Regions from separate parts of the Mesorhizobium sp. M2A.F.Ca.ET.046.03.2.1 genome, predicted to be linked through region 1. Evidence: predicted binding sites of a transcription regulator. Region 1 holds the regulator's gene; each other region holds the start of a gene.
What was found. The regulator LexA, encoded in region 1, represses DNA repair genes until DNA is damaged. The targets are predictions, from matches to a motif close to TGTTCNNNNTGTGTTCNG.
Positions count from the first base shown of each region.

Region 2: the regulator LexA is predicted to act here: its motif matches at 1,312-1,329, upstream of EJ072_RS15080 (metallopeptidase family protein).
Region 3: the regulator LexA is predicted to act here: its motif matches at 1,846-1,863, upstream of dinB (DNA polymerase IV).

Region 1 covers NZ_CP034449.1:6,443,992-6,447,222, forward strand. Annotated here, with positions in the region: gene EJ072_RS30735 (ComEC/Rec2 family competence protein) at 1-868, shown strand, start outside; gene lexA (transcriptional repressor LexA) at 862-1,596, opposite strand; gene kynU (kynureninase) at 2,051-3,231, shown strand, end outside.
Region 2 covers NZ_CP034449.1:3,149,609-3,152,839, forward strand. Annotated here, with positions in the region: gene EJ072_RS15070 (DUF6504 family protein) at 1-355, opposite strand, end outside; gene EJ072_RS36770 (hypothetical protein) at 297-1,289, opposite strand; gene EJ072_RS15080 (metallopeptidase family protein) at 1,473-1,910, shown strand; gene EJ072_RS15085 (DUF1737 domain-containing protein) at 2,064-2,270, opposite strand; gene EJ072_RS15090 (CoA ester lyase) at 2,300-3,178, opposite strand.
Region 3 covers NZ_CP034449.1:7,352,371-7,355,601, reverse strand. Annotated here, with positions in the region: gene EJ072_RS35640 (patatin-like phospholipase family protein) at 1-272, opposite strand, end outside; gene dinB (DNA polymerase IV) at 517-1,779, opposite strand; gene EJ072_RS35630 (GNAT family N-acetyltransferase) at 2,079-2,639, opposite strand; gene EJ072_RS35625 (epoxide hydrolase family protein) at 2,799-3,231, opposite strand, start outside.

The DNA of each region.
Region 1 (3,231 bases):
GATCGTCTCGCTGATTGTCATGCCGTTCGCCGTGTTGAGCGCGCTCGCCATGCCGTTCGGCTTCGACGGTCCCTTCCTCTATGTGATGGGCAAGGGCCTGACAGCGATGATCGCCATTTCGGCATGGATTTCCGACCGCTCGCCAGTCGATGCAGTGGGATTGATCTCGATCCAGTCGGTGCTGCTGGCGACAATCGCGCTCGTCATCGCGACCATGGCCACCACCTGGCTGAGGCTCGCCGCTGTGCCCTTCGCGCTCGCCGCGCTGTTGGCGATCCCGCATGTGCGCACGCCGGATGTGCTGATCTCGGAGGACGCGCATCTCGTGGCGATGCCGATCGGTGGCGGCGAGCTTGCCGTCAACCGCGAACGCTCCAACGAGTTCACCACCGACAACTGGAAGCGGGCGCTGAAGGCCGAGGCCATCGTGCCGCCCGAGACATTTGCCAAGGATGCGCTCGATATCGCCGACCCGGTCGACCTGCCGCCCGGCTCGCCCTTCTATTGCACCGGCGACCTCTGCATTGGCCGGCATCCGTCCGGCGCGATCGTCGCGCTCGCCGAAAACCGCGACAGCGCACGGCCCGCCTGCGGCTTTGCCGATCTCATCGTCATCAACGATGCGACGGCCTACAATCCCTGCTGGGATGAGCGCGTGCTTGTCGTCACCAAGCGCCAACTGGCGCGTGACGGCAGTGCCGCCGTCTTCTTCGATCCGCAATCGGCAACCGCGCGAGCAGCCATCCAATATGCCGTCGAGCAGCCTTACCGGCCCTGGCACGAGCAGCGGAAGTACACTCGCGAGGCGAGGGGACTGGCGCCTTACGAAAAGCCAGAGAGGGCCAAGTCCTCGCAGCCGGATCAGTAGCGCCTGATCAGCCCGACGAGCTTGCCCTGCACCTTGACCCGATCCGGCCCGAAGATGCGGGTTTCGTAGGCCGGGTTGGCGGCCTCCAACGCGATCGAGGCGCCCTTGCGGCGGAAGCGCTTGAGTGTCGCTTCCTCATCGTCGACGAGCGCCACCACGATCTCGCCCGGGCTCGCCGTGCTGGCGTTACGGATGATGACGGTGTCGCCGTCGAAGATGCCGGCCTCGATCATCGAGTCGCCCTTGACCTCCAGCGCATAGTGCTCGCCGCCCATGATCATGTCCGGCGGGACCGAGATCGAATGCGTCTGGTGCTGGATGGCGTCGATTGGCACACCGGCGGCGATGCGGCCCATCACCGGAATGGACACGGCCGAAGCGGCGTCGTCATCATTGCTGGGTGTCGGCGTACGCGAGGGCGCTGCCGGCTTGACCTGTCGGCTTAGATTGCCCTGGCCGCCCTGGATGACGCTTGGCGAAAATTTCTTCGCGGCATTCAGGCCGGGAGCGATCGAGTCGGGCAGGCGCAAGACCTCCAGCGCGCGCGCCCGGTTCGGTAGCCGGCGAATGAAGCCGCGTTCTTCCAGCGCCGTGATCAGCCGATGGATGCCGGACTTTGAGGCGAGGTCGAGCGCTTCCTTCATCTCGTCGAAGGATGGAGGGATCCCGCTCTCCTTCAGGCGTTCATGGATGAACATCAGGAGTTCATGTTGTTTGCGCGTCAGCATTGGCGGCCCCCACGGGTTCCGAAACCAGAATCAGAAAAACAAACCCAGAACAAACACTATCTGTTCCAGTTGTGTTCCGCAACCGTTTAAAGTTTAATGAATTTCTTAAGGCGGGCGAAAGAATGTTGCATCCGACGGTGCCTGGCCGCCACCGGTTGGGCTGTGTCATTTATTCCGCTCGATTTTGCAATTCTCCTTATGCTGAAATTGAGAGGCGACATCGTCGCGGAGGTGCTGAAGGGATCCAGTCAGCTGACCCAACCATGTACCGTAACGTGAACGAAACGAACTCAAAATGCCAACCTTGGCGACGATTCCGATCCTCAGCCTTTGCCGTCTATGGACCAGCTAATATAGGACAGAAGGTTCTTGCCGGGTTGCGGACGGTGATGGGACAACCGCCTTGGTCGCCGGAGGGATGTAGCGGCCTGGGTCGAAATGGAGGCGGTAGCACATGAGGGGAATTCCCGATCTTGCCGAGGTCGAGGCGATGGACGCTGCGGACCCGCTGCGCCCCTTGCGCGATCGCTTTGTTCTGCCGGAAGGGGTGATATACCTTGATGGCAATTCACTGGGCGCCGCTTCGATCAATGTCTTCAACGAGATCGAGACGGCCGCGAAGCAGGAATGGGCGCAGGATATCATCCGTGCCTGGAACACCGCCGGCTGGTTCGACATGCCTGTCCAGCTGGGCGACCGGCTCGGGCGTCTGATCGGCGCCGCGCCTGGCCAGACGGTGGTATGCGACACCACCTCGATCAACATCTACAAGGTCCTGCATGCGGCGCTCGCGATGCGACCCGACCGCTCGGTGATCGTTGCCGAAGGCGACAGCTTTCCGACCGACCTCTACATGGCGGAGGGGGTGTCCTCGACGCGGCCCGGCGCGGTGCTGCGGCTCGAGGGCGTCGATGCGCCGACGATCGAGGAACTGATCGACGACCGTGTCGCGGTCATCCTGGTCAACCACGTCAATTACAAGTCCGGCCGGTTGCGCGATATGGCGGCCCTGACCCGCAAGGCCCATGACGCCGGCGCGCTGATCGTCTGGGACCTCTGCCACACGGCCGGCGCCCTGCCGGTGGATCTCGACGGCTCGAATGCCGATTTCGCGATCGGCTGCACCTACAAATATCTCAATGGCGGACCGGGCGCGCCTGCCTTCATCTATGCCGCCACCCGCCATCATCACGACATCAGCCAGCCGCTCAGCGGCTGGTGGGGCCATGCCCGACCGTTCGCGTTCGAGCAGGGTTATGCCGCCGGCACGGGCATCCGGCGATTCCTGTGCGGAACGCAGCCGATGCTGTCGATGCGGGCGCTGAAAGGTTCGCTGGATCTCTGGGACGAAGTCGACATGACTGCCGTGCGCGAGAAGAGCGTCGCGCTGACGGATCTGTTCATCCGCCTTGTCGAAGCTCGATGCGGCGCGTTCGGTCTCGAGCTAGAAAGCCCGCGCAACGGCGCCGAGCGCGGCAGCCAGGTGTCGTTCGCCCATCCACATGGCTACCAGGTGATGCGCGCCTTGATCGAGCGCGGCGTGATCGGCGATTTCCGCGCGCCGTCGACCGTTCGCTTCGGCTTCACGCCACTCTATGTCGGCTACCGGGATGTCTGGGCCGCCGTCGAGGTGCT
Region 2 (3,231 bases), 3.3 Mb from region 1:
CGGCGCCCGGCGTCGAGGCCAGGCCGGCGCGGACGTCAAAACCCTGCTGGAAGAAGCGGGTGAGGATCTCGTCCTGCATGGCGCGCTCGCCGCCGAACAGATGCGTGCAGCCGGTGACGTCGAGGAACAGCCCGTCCTCGCCGTCGATCGCCACCAGCGGCGTGTAGCGGTCGCACCAGTCGGCAAGGCCTTCGAGCAGGCGGCGGTCGGCTTCCGGGTCGGCCTCGACCACGTCGATCGAAGGGTGCATGGCGCGGGCATCGGCAATGCCCATGCCGCGTTTCAGCTTCAGCGCCTCAGCCCGCTCGTCGAGGGCTGCGATGCGCTGGGTGTTGTTGTCGCGATGGCTGATCACCAGAGGCAGGTGATCCGACGGCCGGGAACGCCAGGATCGCCCCAGACGCTGGCGCAGGATCCGCTCCGCGCTGAGATGCGGGAACCACAGCGACAGGATTCTCTGTTTTTTCCGCAAAAGCGTGCTCATTTGGGTTCCACTCCAGTGTGAATTGTCCGGGCAGGGCCGTGCGGCTCTTGCCGATATCGACCTTGAAAGCAGGGCGGCCGATCGAGCCGGCGAGCGGTCCGGCGACCGTCTCGCGGCTTGCCGAAGGCGCCGCCGAGACGATGAGGCGCACCGGTGCGGCGGTTGGATCGGCCTCGCCCGCCTGGCGCAGCAAAAGCAGTGGACGGCCGGCATTCTGGGCGCGGGCGTGCAGCCGGCGCGTGGCGGTGAGGTCGAGAAGCCGCGGGCTGCCGCGGATTTCGAGGATGACCGCGGCGAAGGCCGTCATGCGGGCGGCCTCCTCGGCGATCCACAGCGCGTCGAGCAGTTTCGGCGCCTCGGAAAACAGCAACTGTTCCGGCTCGATGCCGAACAGGGCATGAAGGCCCCTGGCGTAGGGCAGGCCGGCCTCGTGGAAGATTTCCGACGTGCCGACCCAGAGGATCGGCAGACCCTGCTTCTCCTTGAGGCTCAGGCTTACGAGCGACAGCGCGAAGCCGGCGACCGCGCCGGCATCGCGGGTCTCCAGCCCATGGATCTCGCTGAGCGCCGCCCTGGGCAGGCCGCCGCCAAGGGCGGTGTCGAAGCGCTCGATGCCGGTATGCAGGAAGGCACCCGGCGAGGCCACCGCGAGGCCGCGCCGGACGATCGTCCTGTCCGACCTGCCGGCATGGGCAGGCGCGCTCCCGGAGGGCGCCTGCAGGCGCTCGGGCAGCGTTCCCTCGATCTTCGCGATCTGGCGGCGCAGGGCAAAAACAGTGTCCCGCGCCACGGCGCTCATCGCCATGACGTTCACTTCCGGCAGCAATTGTTCCTGTTATGTTCTTATAGATTCCAGAGGCGCCCGGAAGAGTCAAGCAGAGTCCGAAGGAATTTATTCCTTCGCCTTTTACCCTGAAAGCCCATGGCCAGCCGGCTCATTTGCCTCTATCGGCGCGAAAGCCTATATGCCGGGATCAAAGGACGTTTCATGGCCCGCATCTACAAGACCCGCACTTGGCACGATCAGCTCTCGCCGTCGATGGACGAGCTGGAGCTTATGGCGCTGGAGGCCTATGCCCATCTGCCGGACGAGTTCCGCAAGCTCACCGGCGAGATCGTCATCCAGATCGCCGAATTCCCGACCGACGAGATCATGGACGACCTGTCGCTGGAGACGCCCTTCGACCTGCTTGGCCTGTTCGAGGGGCGCGGCATCGCCGAGCGCTGGAACCCGCAGACCGGCGAAGGACCGAACCGCGTCACGCTCTACCGCCGCGCCATCCTCGACTATTGGGCCGAGAACGAGGAGACGCTGGGCGACATCGTCACCCATGTGCTGATCCACGAGATCGGCCACCATTTCGGCCTGTCGGATGACGACATGGAGCGGATCGAGGAGGCAGCCGAGCAGGCGGCGGCGGGCTGAGAAACTGTTTGGAAATTCTACTCCGGCGGCCATCTGGCGGCGCTTTCTGCGCTTCCGGTGCTCACGGACAAATGTCCGCTCCGCTCCGGTTCTCGAAATCACCACCATATGACTCGCCAGAGCGAATTTCGAAACAGTCTCTAAACGCCTTCCCTACCAGTCGCTGAGCTTGGTGTCGGCTGTGTATTCCTGGCCTTCGACATCCTTCACCACGGCCTGGCCGCAGCGCATCGACTTGGTCTTCTTGTCATAGGCATAGGTCGGCGAGCCGAACAGGTGCCAGCCCTTGTTCAGCGCGGCGGTGACCTTGTGGCAGAAGGTGGAGTCGTCCGGACCGGACAGGAAGCGGTAGAGTTTCATTTTTCGAACCTATCATGTGTATCGGCGCATCATGCGCCGATGACCGCGGCCTTCGCCAGAAGTTTCTCGGCTTGCGTCAGATGCAGCCGCTCGACCATGCGGCCGTCCAGCGCGATGACCCCCTTGCCGGCATTTTCAGGCCGCGCGAACGCATCCCGGATCGCACGGGCCTCGGCAAGTACTTCGGGCGCCGGCGAGAAGGCGCGGTTCGCCGGCTCGATCTGGGCCGGGTGGATCAGCGACTTGCCGTCAAAGCCCATGGCGGCTCCCTCGGCGCATTCGCGGGCAAAAGCGTCGAGGTCGCGGAAATCATTGGCGACGCCATCGATGACGTCGAGGCCGCCGGCCCGCGCCGCCAGCACCAGCTGCATCAGCCAGGGCATCAGATAGCGCCGGTCGGGCGTCGCCAGGATGCCGGTCGCCTTTACCAGGTCGTTCGTTCCGGCCACGAAACAAGCCAACCTCGAAGCCGGATCGCGCCCGAGCTCGGCGATGGCGCCGATGTTGAGCAGCGCTTTCGGCGTCTCGACCATCGCCCATAGTTTCACGCCGTCCGGCACGGAATTGTCGTCGAGCAGGTCGCCGGCCTCGAGGATGTCGCGCGGCGTGCCGATCTTGGGCAGGAGAATGCCGTCGGGCTCGGCCTTGGCGACAGCCAGAAGATCGTCGGCGCCCCATTCGCTGGCCAAGGCGTTGATGCGCACCACCATCTCGCAGCGTTTTTCGGGCCGGGCGAGAATGCCGGCGACCTTGTCGCGCGCGGGAACCTTGTCAGCAGGCAGGACGGCGTCCTCGAGATCGAAGATGACGGCATCGCAGGCCAGCGAGCCGATCTTGGCGAGCGCCTTGTCGTTCGAGGCGGGGATGTAAAGCACGGAGCGGCGCGGGCGGTAGGTGTCGACGGTCATGGCCGATCTATGCCGGGTGATGGCGTGGGAGGCAAGGCGGAGGTTAATCTCCC
Region 3 (3,231 bases), 910 kb from region 1:
CTGGCGACGCCGGCCGCGAAGACGAAGCGTGGCCAGAGCACCGCCAAGAGCCCGGCCGCAATCGAGCCGCCCGAAACCGAGCTCACCATGTCGAGCTTCTGGAGCAGTCCCGCCTCGTTGAGACGGCAGAGCGCGCCGGCGTGGAACAGCATGGCCCGGTAGCCGCCGCCCGACAGGCAGAGGCCGAGGTCGTAGCGCTCGGCCTTGCCATCGATGCTGGCCGCGCCGCCTGGCGCCGCCCCGGTACCGCGCGCTGCCGTCACACTGGCCATGAATGCTCCCCTCGTTCAGGCGCGGCTGTTCCGGCGCCTAATCCAGCCCAGCGCGGCCATTCTGGCAAGCGGCGGAATCGCGGAATTTCGGGGTTGGGAAGCTTGGGGTTCCTCGCCTCCACGAAGTGGGGGAGAGGTGTCCGCGAAGCGGACGGAGAGGGGGACTTCGTAGGGCGCTCCCCCTCTCCGTCTCGGCTTCGCCGAGCCACCTCTCCCCCACTTCGTGGAGGCGAGGTACTCTCCCTCACAGCTCCTTCTCGGCCAGTTCCCTGAATCCATCCGGCACCGAGCGCGGGCCTTCCAGCGCCACCGTGCCGTAGCCGACGGCTTCCTTGCCGAAGCGCTGGCGGATCTTGTCGATGGCGCGGTCGGCGCCGAAGCGGGCGAGACCCTTGCGGCTGCCGGGCTTCCTCTTCTCATCCATCAGGCCAAGCGGCAGTTCGAGCTGCAGCTCGGCATGCTCCTCCAGATGCGAGACGGAGATGGCGAGCAGCGATATGTCGCGCTCGCCGGGATTGGCGGCGAGCACGCCGCGCACCAGCTCCTCGGCGATCTCGGCCAGCATCACTGTCGCCTGGATCGGCTGCTCCAGCGTCACCGAGCGGGTGACGGCGCGCAGATCGGCGAAGCGCACCCGCACCGTCACCGTGCGGCCGGGCCGGTCCTTGGCGCGCAGGCGGCTCGCCACGCGGTCGGCCAGATGCAGAAGCGTCGGCACGAAGACGCGCGGCACCGCCGGCTTCCTGCCAAGCGCCGATTGCGCGCCGGCCGAATGCGCGCGGCGATGCGTCTCGAGCTTGCGCGGGTCGCGGTTCCAGGCGAGCGCGGCGAGCTTCTGGCCGGCGGCGTGGCCGATCAGCCGCTCCAACGCGCCGCTATGGGTGCGCGCCAATTGCCCGATGGTCTCGACGCCGATCTCGGCCAGCCTCGCCTTGGTCGCCGGGCCGACACCCCACATCAGCGTGACGGGCAGGTCGTGCAGGAAGGCGAGCTCGGTGCCGGGCTCGACCACCACCAGCCCGTCGGGCTTGGCCACCTGCGAGGCGATCTTGGCGAGGTGCTTTGTCTGCGCCACGCCGATCGAGATCGGCAGGCCGAGCTCGGCCTTCACGCGCTCCCGGATTTTCCGCGCGATCTCCTGCGGCGGCCCGAACAGATGCGTGCAGCCGGCGACGTCGGCGAAGGCCTCGTCGATCGAGATGCGCTCGACCACCGGCGTGAAATCGTCGAGCACCTTGATCGCGGCGTCGCCGAGGCGCTGGTACTCGGAAAAATGACCGCCGACGAAGATGAGCTGCGGGCAGAGCTCGCGCGCCTTGCGGCCGGGCATGCCGCCGCGCACGCCAAACACCTTGGCCTCATAGGAAGCCGCCAGGACCACGCCGCCGCCGACGGCGATCGGCTTGCCGCGCAGCGAGGGATCGAGCAGCTGCTCGACGGAGGCGTAGAAGGCGTCGAGATCGGCATGCAGAATGGTGGCGGCCGCGGCGTTATTCGTGGCGGCCATCGCGCGCTCCCGTGGCCATTTGTGTGGCATTGCAGCATTAGCTGCGTCTTTTGTAAGGGGAATTAATAGAACATAAAGAGAACAAAAGAAGATCGCTGTCAAGCCGCCACGCTTGAGCGTGCAAGTTTCCACAACCAGAAGCCACAGCCGCCGATAGAGCTCAGCTTGCACGATCGCCCGTGAAGGAAATCGTGCGAACGGGAAGGATTGTAGGTGCTCTGCGACCGCCCGAGCTTCGGGAATAGAGATTTGATCTGATGTTTGCGACAAGCCGGCAAGCGCATGAATGTGGCTGACACTCAGCCAACGGTGGAGTTCAACTGCTTTTCCATAACAACAAGTTCCAGGTCGGGGCGCAGCGGACGACCGACCGAAGGGTCGTCGTAGGGGAATGCTAGAGTTTCGCCCGTCAGCTCGTATCCACGCCGGCGATGCCAAGCGATCAATGCCTCACGCTGCCGGATCACCTCCATTCGCATCCGTGGCGCCCCAGCCGCCGCGGCCTGTCGCTCGACCTCCTGCTTGATCAACTTTCCGATGCCAGCGGTCTGCTCGTCCGGAGCCACGGCGAGCATCGACGTATGCCACGCGCCATCGTCGTCTATCGCGATGTTGATGCAGCCGGAGATCGCGCCATCGGTCAACCGGCGCAGCAGAAGAATGCGTCCCCGCGCGATGAGCGCACGAACGCCCTCCTCGCCGATGCGCGGTCCATCAAGCAACCCACGCTCGTTGGTCCATCCCTCAACTGCGCCATTGGCTCTGTATGCCCGGTTCACGACTGACACTATTGCAGCGGCATCGCCCGTCACGGCATCAATGAAACGCAATTTTTCTACTCCTGTCGAAACGTTCGTCATTGCAACTGCGATCACCGTTGGGGCGCCCCAGCATCCGGTTTTGGGGTCACGCCGTCTTCGCACCAGCAGGAGCCGGCGACGTGATCGACGCCTACCTCGCTTGTTCGCCCGTCGTAAAGCCTCGGTTACGATGAATTTGGTTCGGAGATATCTCCACCTTCAGGAGCGCGCTCCCGACACCGTCGCGATAAAGGCGCGCAGGTCGGCCAGCATCAGTTCCGGCTCTTCCAGCGCGGCGAAATGGCCGCCCCGCGGCATGTCGGTCCAATGCACGATGTTGTAGGTCTTCTCCGCGAACGAGCGCGGCGGCGGCAAGAACACCGGATCGGGGAGGGCCGCAACGCCGGTCGGCACCTGGATGCGGGTGCCGGCCGGAAGCATTAGCGACTTCTCAAGCCGGCTGCCGTAGTAGATCCAGGTTGCAGTCACGAACGATGCCGGCGCGATGTAGAGCATGATGTTGGTGAGGAGTTCCTCCTCGGAAAACTTGCTCCAGATGTCGGGGTCGCCATTGGCGGTTGTCGGAAGATCGGCCCACTTGCCGAACTTTTCGAGTATCCAGCCCGCCGCTCCGACCGGGCTGTCGGCCATC